DNA from 4 places in the Paenibacillus sp. MDV22-iso6 genome. Region 3 is predicted to be linked to each of the others. Evidence: riboswitches for the same ligand, from Rfam matches in the RefSeq annotation. Region 3 holds a riboswitch; each other region holds the start of a gene.
What was found. Region 3 has a riboswitch for cyclic di-AMP ahead of AC4PM4_RS08765 (HAD family hydrolase). Riboswitches for the same ligand answer to the same signal wherever they lie in the genome.
Positions count from the first base shown of each region.

Region 1: another riboswitch for cyclic di-AMP. It lies ahead of AC4PM4_RS24205 (3D domain-containing protein); the one in region 3 lies ahead of AC4PM4_RS08765 (HAD family hydrolase).
Region 2: another riboswitch for cyclic di-AMP. It lies ahead of AC4PM4_RS30215 (C40 family peptidase); the one in region 3 lies ahead of AC4PM4_RS08765 (HAD family hydrolase).
Region 4: another riboswitch for cyclic di-AMP. It lies ahead of AC4PM4_RS29440 (resuscitation-promoting factor); the one in region 3 lies ahead of AC4PM4_RS08765 (HAD family hydrolase).

Region 1 is NZ_JBZVDZ010000009.1:109,670-113,172, forward strand. It holds gene AC4PM4_RS24200 (polysaccharide deacetylase family protein) at 1-553, shown strand, start outside; gene AC4PM4_RS24205 (3D domain-containing protein) at 686-1,354, opposite strand; cyclic di-AMP (ydaO/yuaA leader) riboswitch at 1,357-1,553, opposite strand; gene AC4PM4_RS24210 (amino acid ABC transporter ATP-binding protein) at 1,839-2,561, opposite strand; gene AC4PM4_RS24215 (ABC transporter substrate-binding protein/permease) at 2,548-3,503, opposite strand, start outside.
Region 2 is NZ_JBZVDZ010000018.1:28,227-31,729, reverse strand. It holds gene AC4PM4_RS30220 (GNAT family N-acetyltransferase) at 1-467, opposite strand, end outside; gene AC4PM4_RS30215 (C40 family peptidase) at 867-1,337, opposite strand; cyclic di-AMP (ydaO/yuaA leader) riboswitch at 1,341-1,478, opposite strand; gene AC4PM4_RS30210 (hypothetical protein) at 1,731-2,573, opposite strand; gene AC4PM4_RS30205 (M1 family metallopeptidase) at 2,584-3,503, opposite strand, start outside.
Region 3 is NZ_JBZVDZ010000002.1:560,449-563,951, reverse strand. It holds gene AC4PM4_RS08775 (Nramp family divalent metal transporter) at 1-515, shown strand, start outside; gene AC4PM4_RS08770 (HAD family hydrolase) at 656-1,348, opposite strand; gene AC4PM4_RS08765 (HAD family hydrolase) at 1,514-1,909, opposite strand; cyclic di-AMP (ydaO/yuaA leader) riboswitch at 2,030-2,205, opposite strand; gene AC4PM4_RS08760 (glutathione peroxidase) at 2,573-3,049, shown strand; partial or broken gene AC4PM4_RS08755 (hypothetical protein) at 3,031-3,129, opposite strand; tRNA gene AC4PM4_RS08750 (tRNA-Leu) at 3,201-3,283, opposite strand.
Region 4 is NZ_JBZVDZ010000016.1:14,082-17,584, reverse strand. It holds gene rnmV (ribonuclease M5) at 1-182, opposite strand, end outside; gene AC4PM4_RS29440 (resuscitation-promoting factor) at 339-1,523, opposite strand; cyclic di-AMP (ydaO/yuaA leader) riboswitch at 1,797-2,050, opposite strand; gene AC4PM4_RS29435 (TatD family hydrolase) at 2,292-3,062, opposite strand; gene AC4PM4_RS29430 (HD domain-containing protein) at 3,391-3,503, opposite strand, start outside.

The sequences.
Region 1 (3,503 bases), on a different contig from region 3:
ACGGTTCACCCCGCAGGTACTGGATATTCTAAAAAAATACAAGGTACGGGCTACATTTTTCATTGTGGGAAATCGCGCTGAGAAACATCCGGATTTAGTGAAACGCATGGTGAAGGAAGGGCATATTGTTGGCAATCACAGCTACAATCACCCGGAGTTCAGTAAATTGTCCATGAATGCATTTCGCAAACAAATCTTACATACCGGAGATATTATTCGTAATCTGGCGGGCTACACTCCCAAAATGATTCGTCCACCTTATGGCGACATTAATGAGCAACAGCTGCAATGGGCGGCCAAACAACATTACAGCATTGTGAATTGGAACGTCGATTCCCTGGACTGGAAGGGCCTCTCCAAAGAGGAAGTCAAACAAAACATCCTGTCGGCCGTTAAACCAGGTTCCATTGTTCTGCAACATGCAGGAGGCGGTGTCGGATCGAAGCTGAGTGGTACCATCGAGGCGTTGCCTGAAGTTATCGAGGAATTGCGAAACCGCGGGTACGAGCTGGTGACTTTGGACGAAATGCTGGAACTGCCAAAGGGTAAATAGGTCAAGATCCCTGAAGTTGGATATTCAAAAGGGTGTTCTTCCATCACATTATTGTGATGGAAGAACACCCTTTATTGTTTAATTTAGATATAGTTGGAGTCACATATGATGATGTGCAGCTACGCTTTGATTTTATTTCAAAATGTAAAGTTCAACATCCTGAATACCAAATGTGCTCACGGATTGCTTGCTGCCAGGAATAAAGATATCGATCTTGTGACCTTTAATGGCACTACCCACATCACGAGCCGTTGCGACAAATGCCTGTTTTGGCAGTCCGGGATGTGTATGACCTGTCACCAGTACCTTTGTACCCAATGGAATGATACTCGGGTCTACTGCAATGGTACCCAATTCAAGCGGATTACCGAAGTAATCCACAGCACCCCATCCTCCATTTTCGGAAGCGTCTGCGGAGTATGCTGTTGCTTTGACGTCGACAGCTTTGCTGTAATCAAACGTTTTACCCCAGGCTTGTACAACTTTACTATCTGCATTAACGTCAAGGCTTGCGGCAGTTACCGTTTTGGCCTCCGTTTTAGCTGCTGCAGCAGAAGCTGTGTTCGTTGTTTTACCAGGGATCGTAATTTTCAAACCACCATAAATGTTGTAAGCTGAAATGTCATTGTTAGCTTTAATAAGAGCGTTAAGTCCAACTCCATATTGTTTGGATAAGGTGTAGAAGGTATCCCCCTCTTTGGCCACATGAACTGAATCAGCATGAGCCGGAACGGCCTGAATGAGCATTGCTGCTGTCAGCAAAGCTGTTGCTGTTTTGGCTATACGTTTCTTGTTAATCATGGTCTTCCTCCCTCATTATGCCTGCGAAGTTAGTTGTCGGATTCGGATGGAGGAAACCACCCTATAGGTTCAATTACATTAATAATTTATGTAGCCCTAATTCACCCCAAGCCGTGTGCAAATGATTCTTCCCCAAGCACACTCTGCATCGTTACATCCCCCACACTCCCAACTCCGGAAGTTTCGGCAGGAACAAATATATCACAACTTTGTAACCAAGAGTCGTAGTAAATGTTACCATCTGGCTAATTCACTTCAATATTTTTGCTGAATTCAAGCGACTTTTTCAAAAAAATGTCTATTTGAGCTTATATCGTTGATGACAGAAACGTTACTTTTTATGTAAATCCGTGCGTATTCACACGCAACAAAACAATCCCTGCCGACAGGTCGCCGACAGGGATCTATGAGGGAATAAGAATTCTCATCCACAGTATATATTTTGCATTTTCATCCAATTCATCCTAATGATGACTCGGATGTATTAGAGCACTTTAGCAAGGAAGTCACGTGTACGTGCATGCTTAGGCTCACCAAACACTTCAGCAGGTGTTCCTTCTTCTACAATAACCCCACCATCCATAAACAGGATGCGGTCCCCTACTTCGCGTGCGAAGCCCATCTCATGCGTTACAATAACCATGGTCATGCCGCCCTCTGCAAGCCGCTTCATGACATCCAGTACTTCACCGACCATTTCAGGGTCCAGTGCTGAAGTAGGCTCGTCAAACAGCATGACATGCGGCTGCATCGCAAGCGCTCTTGCAATAGCGATCCGTTGTTTCTGTCCTCCGGACAGCTGATTAGGATAAGCGTCTTTTTTGTCAGACAGGCCAACCGTCTTCAGCAAATCTGCGCAGATTAGTTCCGCTTCCTGTGCAGATTGTTTTTTCACTTTAATGGGAGCAATCGTAATGTTCTGCTGCACCGTTTTGTGCGGGAACAGATTGAAATGCTGGAATACCATCCCCATTTTTTCACGAGTTGCATTAATGTTGTGTTTAGGGTCAGTGATCGAAACTCCCTCAAAGTCAATCTCACCGGAAGTAGGCTGCTCCAATAAGTTAAGACAGCGCAAAAAGGTACTTTTCCCCGATCCGGACGGACCGATGACCACGACAACCTCGCCTTTACCAATTGTTACGTTAATGCCCTTGAGCACATCGTTATTTCCATATGATTTGTGTAATTGTCTAACGTCTATCACTTGCACTCAACTTCCTTTCCAGTCGACCCAGCAGCTTGGACAAAATGAACGTCAGCACAAAGTAAATGGCCGCTGCAATCAGGAATGGATTCATTCCTTGGTACGTAATGTTTTTGACTACACTTGCCTGGTACATAATGTCCACCATACCAATAACCGAGATGATGGAAGATTCCTTGATAATGGTCACGAACTCATTACCGATCGCCGGCAACACCGCTTTAAACGCTTGTGGAAGCACGATGAAGCGCATTGCCGCACCTCTGCCCATTCCCAGGGAACGAGCTGCTTCCAACTGGCCTCGATCCACACCCTGTATACCAGCGCGGAAAATCTCGGCAAGATAGGCACCACTATTAATGGATAGTGTGATAATTCCCGCCTGAAGAGCCGAGAAATTAATTCCAAAGGTCAATGAAACACCGTAATAGATAATCATCAATTGCACCAGCATTGGCGTCCCACGAATGAGCTCAACATAAGCTGTTCCGATCCAGCGCAAAATGGCGATGTCATGCAGACGGAACAAACAGATGATCAGACCGATGATAACACCGAAAAATACACCAAGTGCAGAAAGCAGCAATGTGTACCCTAATCCCGTGGCATAAAAGCTTTTGTATTGCCAAAATACTTCAAAAATATTTTGTTTACTCTTCTCTGCCATCAACTGGCTTGCCTCGGTAACCAACTGATCGATTTTATTTTCGCTTTTCAGACGTTCGAGCGTTCCGTTCACTGCATTCAGCAATTCCGTATTGCCCTTACGAATCCCGATTGCCGCTTCGGCCTGCTCTTCATCCGGAATAGCCGGTGCTAATCCAATCACATCATCCAGATAACCGGCAGCCACCGTATCTTCAACGATCGCAGCATTTACACGATTGGTCTGCAATTGCAGCACGATATCAGATATTTTATCAAGTGCTGTCAGTTTTGCGC
Region 2 (3,503 bases), on a different contig from region 3:
CAGTAAAAAGGTTTCAAACCACCCGGTGTCTGTCGTTCGTATGTATCCTGCGTAACAAATCCGGCTTTGAGATAGACACGAATAGCCCGGTCATTCCAGGTCAGAACTTCCAGATCAATTTCGTTTGCAGGGTTCCGGCGAATGGCTTCCTGCACAATGGCCGAGACAAAAGCCGTTCCTTGACCATGACCACATCGATCGGGGTGCATGCCAAGTCCGATGCGGGTTACACCTTCAAGAGGGAAGTACTGAGCAAAACCGCAAATCTGCTGATCCTCTCCCAGCACCACCGCATATTGTTCTTTCCGTAGCTTGGGATCGCCGAATTCCACTTCAAGTGCTTTCATCTGCTCCCAGGGCAGCCAGCTATAAATATTATAAGGCGGGTCATACTGCCAATCGCAGATTAGTTCCGCGTGTTCTTCTTGCATGGGCACAACGTGAAACGTCACAGGGGCTTCATCCATACAACTGCACGCTCCTCTCATTGTGAACAAGCTATAATGATTTTGATTTGTCCATATACATATACATATGTCATTCCATATCTAAGCTTGTTTTCACTCTACAAAAGAGGCGTTCATTTGGCAAGTCCTCGTTTTTGAAAAAAAGTGAAACAAAAGTTCCGGTAATTTCGTTTATATTATAGTGGGATGGGTAAAAACATTATAAGAGCACGGGCGAAGCAATGAAAAATAGCTTTAAAAAAAGTTAAAATTAGGTTTGATAGCTATCCCGAATATGTTAAGGAAACGAAGCACAAAAAAACCGCCGGATAACATTCCTGCGGAGAATGTACCAGACGGTTCTATTATGCTTCGTTACAGTAAAGTTATTGTTACAGCATGACGTTGCTCGGCTTGTCCCTATTCAATGGCCAATGTCTCATATGCGTCCGTGCTCATAATACGTTTAGCGCCAACATAGCGGTTGGCCCAATAGCTTTCGCTTAATTCGCTAATTGTAACTCCTTTGGAAGAAGAGGAGTGTGCAAACTTCCCATTCCCTACAAAGATCCCTACGTGCGAGACCCCTTTGCCCGTTGTATTGAAGAATACCAGATCACCTGGTCTCATTTCCATCCGGGATACCGAATCACCCATGTCGAATTGTGAACTCGATTGGCGAGCCAGATCAATGCCCAGCTTGTCGAATACATAACTTGTGAATCCAGAGCAGTCAAAGCCGTTAAGCGTTGTTCCTCCGCTTTTGTATGTAGTCCCCATTGCTGAATCAATAACTTGGTCCATTTTCGAATCTGCGAATGCGCTGCCTGCTCCAAGCGATAATGCGAATGTGAGGCTGAGTACAGCTGCGGTTAATTTCTTCTTAAACAAGAGATATACCCCTTCCAATGCCTGCGAGGTTAGCTTAAGGATTCGGTTGAAGGTCCCCTATGATCCCTCTGTTGCAAGATCAATTCACCCATAACTGGTTCCCCCGCTTCCCAGGTGCTAGGAATTTGGCTATGCTAGTTATGCACCTGCGAAATCAAGAAATGACGATTAAATTTTAAGTAGTTACAAATATGAAGGTAAAGATTACAAAGTTGTTACTAAAAACTCACTGCGATTATTGTAACAGAGGTATATCACTTTGGCAACGTTTAACAACAAAATTAACAAAAAAACCCTCGACCTTTGACGGGGAAAGGTCGAGGTTTGCTTGTTTAACGGCATTTGAAGAATACAACTTTACATAGAGATGGTAACCGTTTTTAACCGTTTAATTTAATCTTTGACCGAGTTGGACTGCCATAGGCGGAAATGGGCACATATTTTCCACAGGCTCAGCAAGCACCGGGCAAGTGGATACGTTTGTTGTAGTATAAGACCAGTTAAGCCGGTTAGTAACCATGAAGCTGAAGTAAAGGCACCAAAGACCAACAGATGAAGGCCGCCCAGCAGGACAGCAATGCCGATTAGAGTGATGACTTGGCGTAGTGCAATCCATATAGCTTGAAACGTACCACGTGCTCCGCCTTCCCCATCGGGAGCTGAGATACCAAACTGCATGTACAGTAGGACATGATGGATAACCCACCCGTATACAATCCAACCAGCAACATAGGGAATACCAGGCAAGAGCAGATGGAGGGAATGAAAACCTTCCATAAAGATGGAATAGAGCTTTGGCGCGAGCCAATAAGCGGGTAGCAGCAGTAATATAGTCCGAATGGTGTGGAGCAACAGCATCGGTTTCCATAAATTTTTGATACCGCGAATGAATGGAATGCGCTCTTCCGAATGGTTATAATGCTGGAGCGAGTAGAGCAGCCCTGCCTGAATGAGTGGGCTAATCAGAATCCGTATCAGCAGCATAGCCCCTAAAATCCATAAATAGCGGTGAACCTCCGGATTCGTTGTCAGACCGAGTTGGCTCTCCATTTTAAATAAAATCGTACTGAGTTCCCCTGTATCAGGGTCAGGATAACGCAGGAGCAGCGGAACCACAGCTGACTGCACCATTCGATAAAGAAAGTATCCCCATACTAATTGATAGAGAAATAAGAGTGCCGCAATGAACATATGCTGACGGACGAGAAACCAGCCTTCACGTATTTTCGCTTTCACTGTATCCACCTCACCATGACAGACTTCCGAATATGGCTTCTATAATTTTGGTTGCGCTCATGCTCCAGCGGGATTTAGTTGGCTCATCCAGTCCGGCTTTCAGAAAATTGTTCATATGATGGTTCTCCAGCACAATCGTGTATAGCGGATCAGTCATAGCCCAGGAAACAGGGGAAGTATAGGTCAGTTTGTAGGTAATGCGCTCCTCGCTACCATCCCATTCTTTCGTCATGGTTTTCCCATCTTCGAACATAATTCGAACAGGAACCTTCTTATATTCACTCCCTTTTTTCTGCAATGTAACCGATGACTCGTACAACGTTTGGCCGTCTTTCAGGATAGGATTGATTGCGATCTTTTCCACTGCAAAGTCAGCCATGCCATCGCCGTATACATACTGATTAAAATAATCGGTCCAGGATGTACGCGTCACTTGTTCCACGACCTTTTGAAAATCAGACGAAGTAGGGTGTTTAAAGCGGTATTTATTCACATAGGTCGAGAGAATACGCTCCATCGTTTTAGCACCAACCTGTTGTTCTATTCCAAGTAATACAAGCTTGCCTCGTGTGTATACGTTTGCTGCATATTGATTCTGGGAATCAAACTTCCAGGAGTCCTGTGTCAGTGAAGCTGGAGAAGTAATGAGACCAGCTTGTACGGGCAGATTCGGGATAAGTCCGTATTCCTGTTCCATTACTTTGTCTTCTGCATAGGAGGTGAATCCTTCGTCCAGCCAAGCCTCTTCAAATTCATTACTCGCGACCATGCCGTAAAAATACTGATGCCCAATCTCGTGCACAACCGTGCGTTCCAGATCGTAGCCAGGAGCAGAATCATCTGCACCGAAGGCGGTGACCAAGGTAGGGTATTCCATTCCCCCTGCGCCATTCCCTGATTTGGGCGGGACAACGATGGACAGTGTGGAAT
Region 3 (3,503 bases):
TTAATGCAGCCATCCTGATTGTGTCTGCTGCCGTGTTTCATAGTGCGGGTATGACCCAGGTGGCGGAAATTACAGATGCTTACCATCTGTTGACACCTCTGCTGGGAACCACCATCGCCAGCATCCTGTTCGGTGTAGCCCTGCTGGCTTCAGGCCAAAACTCAACACTCACCGGCACGTTGTCCGGACAGATTGTAATGGAAGGCTTCCTGAACATTCGTATTCCAGCGTGGCTTCGTCGACTGGTTACACGTCTGATCGCTATCATCCCGGCCGTCATCGTAACAGCCATTGCTGGAGAGCACGGAACAGAAGAACTGTTGATTCTTAGCCAGGTTGTGCTGTCTCTGCAGCTACCCTTTGCCGTCATTCCGCTGGTAATGTTTACGAGTGACAAAAAAAGCATGGGGGCTTTTGCCAACAAGCTGTGGCTCAAAATCATCTCCTGGATCATTGCCGGAGTTATCGTTGTCCTGAATGTGTATCTGATTATCCAGACCATTCTGTTGTTCTAGGTTAAACGGAATTACGCCGTATTTTGTCTAACTCAAAAAGGCTGATCAACTCAAGTAACGTACCCCTTGAGACGATCAGCCTTTTATATGTTAGAGCAGCAGCCTAATTATACCGAATAGTTCATAAATACTGCTCTTATTTAGTTGTCTGAATTTTGAGTTACCATTAACAAAGGAAGAAGTTGCTCCAGTGATTCAATAGTCCAGTCTGGACGCTCTGCATCCGCAAGCTCCGGCTGGAATCTGCCATAACCCTGCAAAATCCGGATCGTGTGCATACCCAGCTTCTTAGCCGGAATAATATCATTATCAATCCTGTCGCCGATCATGACCGCTTCCTCAGGTTTGCATCCCGCCTGTTTCAACGCTACAGCATACAATTCAGGATCAGGCTTGGACACTCCTTCTTCAGCCGAACAGGCCAGCACATCCACATACTTGCGCAAGCCGTAGCTATCCAGCCGATTTTCCGTCCCCGGACTCTGATTGGCAATGATACCAATCTTATAGTGTTGCGACAACGTCTGGAGAACAGCGTCGGCTGACGCGAAGGGGCGCTCAAGCTCTTTGCGGAACTTCAGCTTCTCCTGTATCTGTTCCCGGTGCCCCTCGTCGCTGATAAGGGTACGAATAGCCAATTTCATCGGCCATTGCTCGTAATTTCGGTAGGAGGCGGCAAATAGTTCTCGCACCGTCTGCATCTCCACCTGATAACCAAGCGCACAAGCTTCACGAACGAACTGACCGATAATATCATCTACCGGCTCCCATTCGTCCACGAGCGTATCCCCCACATCAAAGAACAACCATTGTATTCCACGTACATCCGGCACGCCTATTCCTCCTCGTTAGCCACAGGAAATCCATATCCCTATTTCCCAAACCATAAAAAAGAAGACCCACCAACATGCATGAGTCTCCTCAAGTTTCCGTTTATTTATGATTTCAATTATAACAGGCAGCTGGCACTGGATCAATCACAGGAATAGTACTAGCCACTAGCCATTCAGTAGAAACCCAACTTCCCCATTCAAGGAATATACAATACGGTCTGCTCCCATTCCCCGATAGATCCCTTTGGGGTGGCTTTGTTCCGTAATGACACACAGGGACTTGGATGTCCAGGAGCGGCAGATCTGTAAATATCGACAGGTCAGGTTTAGGCTATTTTCAAAAATAAAAACATTGCCGACACTACCTTGCGGCAAAAACCATTTCTGAGCAGCAGCTGTGTTCATGCGAATGACATGCTCCACACCAATCCTCCGGAGCCTGCGCTCTTCCCCTGCACTGTTGGTCAGAACGGCAAACGGCATTTTTTTGTACATCAGCAATTTGATAAATTTACGTCCTGCTTCATTTGGAGCAGTCACTAAGATCATCTCTTTATCCATCATTCGTTCCTCCCTTGGCGTGAAAAGACAACAAAAAAGAAGCGTGGGGGACCAAGGCCTCCCGGACGCTTCTTCAATAATCCATAGCAAAAAGACACTATGAACCAGCGTACGGCTTGTTGCCTCTCCCTTTAACGCTTACGAGGTTAGCTGACGGATTCGGGCGCGAGAGTCGCCCTATTTCCGGCTGTCACCGGAAAATTCACCCCATGGATGCCTACTGTCCTGGACAGTTCATCCTGTTGGTTCCCCCGTTTCCCACCCATGAATGAATGGAAACTCAGCGATTAAAACATCGTTCTTTTATAATCATTAATCAGAGCGATATTATCGTTTGTTTCGTTTTTCATGTAAAATTTAATTTAAATTGGAATTACGATATGAATCATACACCCGTGCCATATTGGTGTAAAGTCTGCGCAGATCACCGAATCGACGGATTTTTGCCATTACACATCAATAATAGCGCTTACAACGTATCCATTCTCTACCCATCTCATCAAAGCTCTCTAATTCTCTCTTTAGCGAAATTCAGGTAGCAAATCAGTCACAGATCATACACGACAGCTTCAAATTGAGTTAAAAAAGCAATATTAATTTTGCATTATTTAATTGTAATCAATATAATAGAAGAAAGAAGAATATGAAATGGAGGCGATTTTCATGTCAGTCTACGACTACAAAGTAAACACCCTTCGCGGTCAGGAAGTTGAAATGTCCAACTATCGTGACAAAGTACTGCTTATCGTGAATACAGCAAGCCAATGCGGCCTCACACCTCAATTCAAAGGTCTGCAAGAGCTTCAGGATAAGTTTAAAGACTCCCCATTCGAAGTTCTTGGTTTTCCAAGCAACCAGTTTGCACAGGAAAAAGGCTCTTCTGATGATATTGCCGAGTTCTGCCAGATGAACTATGGTGTTAGCTTCCCGATGTTTGAGAAGATCGATGTGAATGGTTCAAGCGCTCACCCTCTATTCCAGCACCTTACCAAAGAAGCACCAGGCGTACTCGGCTCCAAAGCCATCAAATGGAACTTCACCAAATTCCTTGTGGATCAGAACGGACGTGTTCTGAAACGGTATGCTCCCAAAACAACACCTGATAAAATTGAAGCGGACATCAAAGAATTGCTTAAATAACAAGTAAAGGCCATCCGACCCAGCAGACAGAATGAGCATGCATTCAGGGGAAACGGGTGACCTTTTTTTGTCTGGCCCATCTGTACTGTAAATAAAACAAAAAAAGAAGAAGCTTCCCATACGGGAAGCTTCTTCTTTATCGTTCTTATGATGCGGTCGAGAGGACTCGAACCTCCACGGGTATACACCCACTACCCCCTCAAGATAGCGTGTCTGCCATTCCACCACGACCGCATGTCGTAAATAATCGGCAACAAAATTGATTATACCCGGTTCATGTTTAAAAGTAAAGCATTTTTCTTAATATCATTTTAACTGCGCTTTTCCTTCCATAAATCGTATAATCTCGTCATTTTCTCCTACGAAGTGCATATGATTAAATTTGATCTCGTTTGTATACCCGATTAGGCCGATCACTCTACTTTATTTGTATTACCATCCTTCACATCCTCTT
Region 4 (3,503 bases), on a different contig from region 3:
TCACCAGCATGATCCGGGTCTGTCAGTACGATGACACCACGTCTCTCTTGAGCAAGTGCGATCCGCTTTAGAATGCGCTGGTTGATGGCGGACCCACCAGTCTCGATCGTATCTGCCTGAACCGCACGTCGAATGGCTACGGTATCGTCACGGCCTTCTACCACGATCACTTCTTTTATCATGTTCCATTTCTTCCTTTCTAACGCAAAAAGAAGAGGAATATCCCTCTTCTCTGCCAAACGGCGGGGGAGACTGAATTCAGACCCCTCCGCCGCATATTCCGCATGAATCATTCATGCTTATATTTTATAGCATTCCCATTTCAAAGTAAAACGATTTTAGTTCGCTTCCGGCTTCACCGGACCAATCACATATACCGTCTTGCCTTTCTTCCGTCCGAAGTTCAGGGCATGCTTCACACTATCATAATACACATCAATTTTGTTGCCTTTAATGGCACCACCTGTGTCTTCCGCACGACGGAAGCCAAGGCCCTCGATATACACCCACCAGCCAATCGGAATGATTTTGGGATCAACCGCAATGGTACGTCCCTCAGTTACCCGAGTACCTGAAGCTGTTTTTGTGCCGATACCAGGCTCTTCAGAAGAGTATGCCGTCATGGATACATTTTTCAAGACTTTTGAATATTTAAAAGAACTGCCTGAGACGGTAATTACTTTGCTGCCCGAGGCAGCGGTTTTCTTCGAGTTCGTGGTTGTTGCTGTTTTTGTCGTGGAAGTCTGCGCCGATACCGTCTGAATCACTGGCTCTTTCACAACAGGTTTGGCTTTGGTACCAATGGCAATCACTTTATCGACGCGATTCGTTGCGACCGATTTACCCACCATTTTTTTGGAGACCAATTCTCCATCCTGAAACACTTTTTCAATATGCTGTACAAGTGTGCCTTCTTTACCGCTCACAACGACACGATTGTCGCCTTTGTACAAGCTAGGGTCAGCCGTTTTGATCACTTTATAAGCAATCGGATGTTCCACTTCCACCGTACGCTTTGTTACCCGCACTACACGGATTTTCATATCCGCTTCAATAGTGGTTCCAAGCGCCGGATATACTTTGTCTTCACTTGCAATTTGAATACCTGATTTTTTAATCGCATCTTTTACCGATGAATCGGTTGTATACAGAGTCTTGGTGTCCCCGTCTGCCGTAATATTAACTGGAACGGCCCGCTCAATAACGATGCGGTCTCCATCTGTGATCGCCCCATTCAAGGGCATGGATACCTGATCGTGAGGGCTGACTGTGATTGACTGCTCCTCCAGCATTTCCTGAAGCATTCCTGTACGAGTCTCTACCGCTTGAGCTTTGCCATCAATAACCAGTGAAATTTGTTTCCCGGCCTGACCGTAAACGACTAACAAGATCATGATTGTAAGCGCAATTGAGAAAATCGCGATCAATGCCATTTGACGCAAGTTCTCATGCTTCCACCGCAACGCGAAAGACTTACTGGATGATCGTGACTCATGGGTCTCTTCTGGTTGGAATGTGCCCACTTCTCCGTCCTCCTTCATAGCCTCGCCGTCTAAAGTAATGCATGATGTCTTTGACGCGACTATACCAAATTTTCTACAGAACACAGATCGGACCAACATAATCCGGTTCTGCACCATGAATCAATCTTCGCAACATGATGTCATCCTCCTGAATACTTACCGTATGATGACAGTATTTCTTTTATTCAAAAACAAAAAAGCCAAAGAAAGAGTTTAAGAGGAACTCTTTCGTGGCTTCCGAATGATTCTGAATATCGGAAATTCATGCACGAGGTTGCCTCTCTTTTTCCGCTTGCGAGGTTAGCTGTCGGGTTCGGGCGAAAGAGAGCCGCCCTATCTCCGGTCATCCGCTCATGGCGGACGCCCTTGAATTCACCCCGAGACCCAAAGAAGAAATCAAATACGGCTTCGCAGATTCATACGCTGCTTTTGGGTCAGCGCATGTTGCGCATCGGCTGCAATCACCGATGTTTAAGCCCTATTGGTTCCCCCGCTCTCCGTTAACGGAGACTCAGCGAGACTGATTCATGAAAGTAATGTTGTTTCATCGGAAAGTGTCCCTTTGTTCATCCCCCGAACATCTGTCCAATTTTCCGCACAACAATTCACTGAAAAGATGATATCCTGTTTCTATGCATGTTGTAAAGCGTTGTTCAAGTACGTTTTTCTAAATATTTGGTTAAAATATTGTAATATTCTTGATTTATTTGGATCAAAAAGCAAATTAACTCCGCCTAACTCACTTTTTCACCCGTTTTGCTCGATCTTTTAACGAATCCCAAATCGTTCCATGGCATTTTTGGTCGTTATTGCTGCAATTTCCTCTATCGAAATGCCTTTAATTTCCGCAGCTGCTTCTGCAACCAGACGTACATGCGCTGTCTCATTTCGTTTTCCACGATAAGGGTGCGGTGTCAAATAAGGAGCGTCCGTTTCGATGAAAAATCGGTCCATAGGAACCTTCTCAAGTACCTCTTTAGGCTGCTTCGCATTTTTGAACGTGATTGGCCCTCCGAAGGAAAGATGAAAGCCTAAATCCAGACACATTTTCGCCGTTTCCCAGCTGCCAGAGAAGGAATGCATGACACCGCCTACTTCTCCAGCTTTCTCTTCACGCAAAATCTTTACAATATCCTCATGCGCATCCCGGTTGTGAATGACAATCGGCATATTCAACTCACGGGCAAGACCAATCTGTTGTCGTAATACGCGATGTTGAACCTCTTTCGGGGAAGTGTCCCAGTAGTAGTCTAGACCAATTTCGCCGATGGCTACCACTTTTTCATGCTTGCATAAAGATGCAATCCATTCCAGATCACCCTCTTGCATTGTGATTGCATCCACTGGGTGCCAGCCTACGGCAGCATATATAAATTCATAGGTTTCAGCCAGCTTCATCGTGGTTGGAATGGTCTCCCGGTTAAAGCCCACATTAATCATGCGACCAACGCCTGCATCCACAGCACGCTGAATCATTTCCTCGCGGTCCTCGTCGAATTGTGGTGCATCCAGGTGTGTATGTGTGTCGAACAACATCATGCTGTATTTCTCCCTTCTTGTCGAATAAACGACTATCTCTATTTAATCCATCCTGCAGTCTTAACCAGAACATAACTATTACTAAATTGGATCATGTTTTTTTTATATTTCTTTCATTGTTTGTTGAGCACAACATGTAGAACGAACAAGTTCCTTCATATCTATATGTGCTCATTTTTAGGCAATCGGGTTGTATTCTAATTACTTTGATTACAAAATTATGTCGATCTACATGTACTCTCCATTAAAGCAGATTACTGTATCATGAAAAATAGCTCTTTTCGAAAGCTTTTTTACATCATGATTCTTGAACAGCATTGCGCATCATTTAATGGGAGAAATAGGGGCGTATATGGGACGGTAATTCATGAACAATCGCATCCACCTTATTTTGCGGATAATACAAATGATGCTTTCCACGATGAAGACCACTGATTGAAC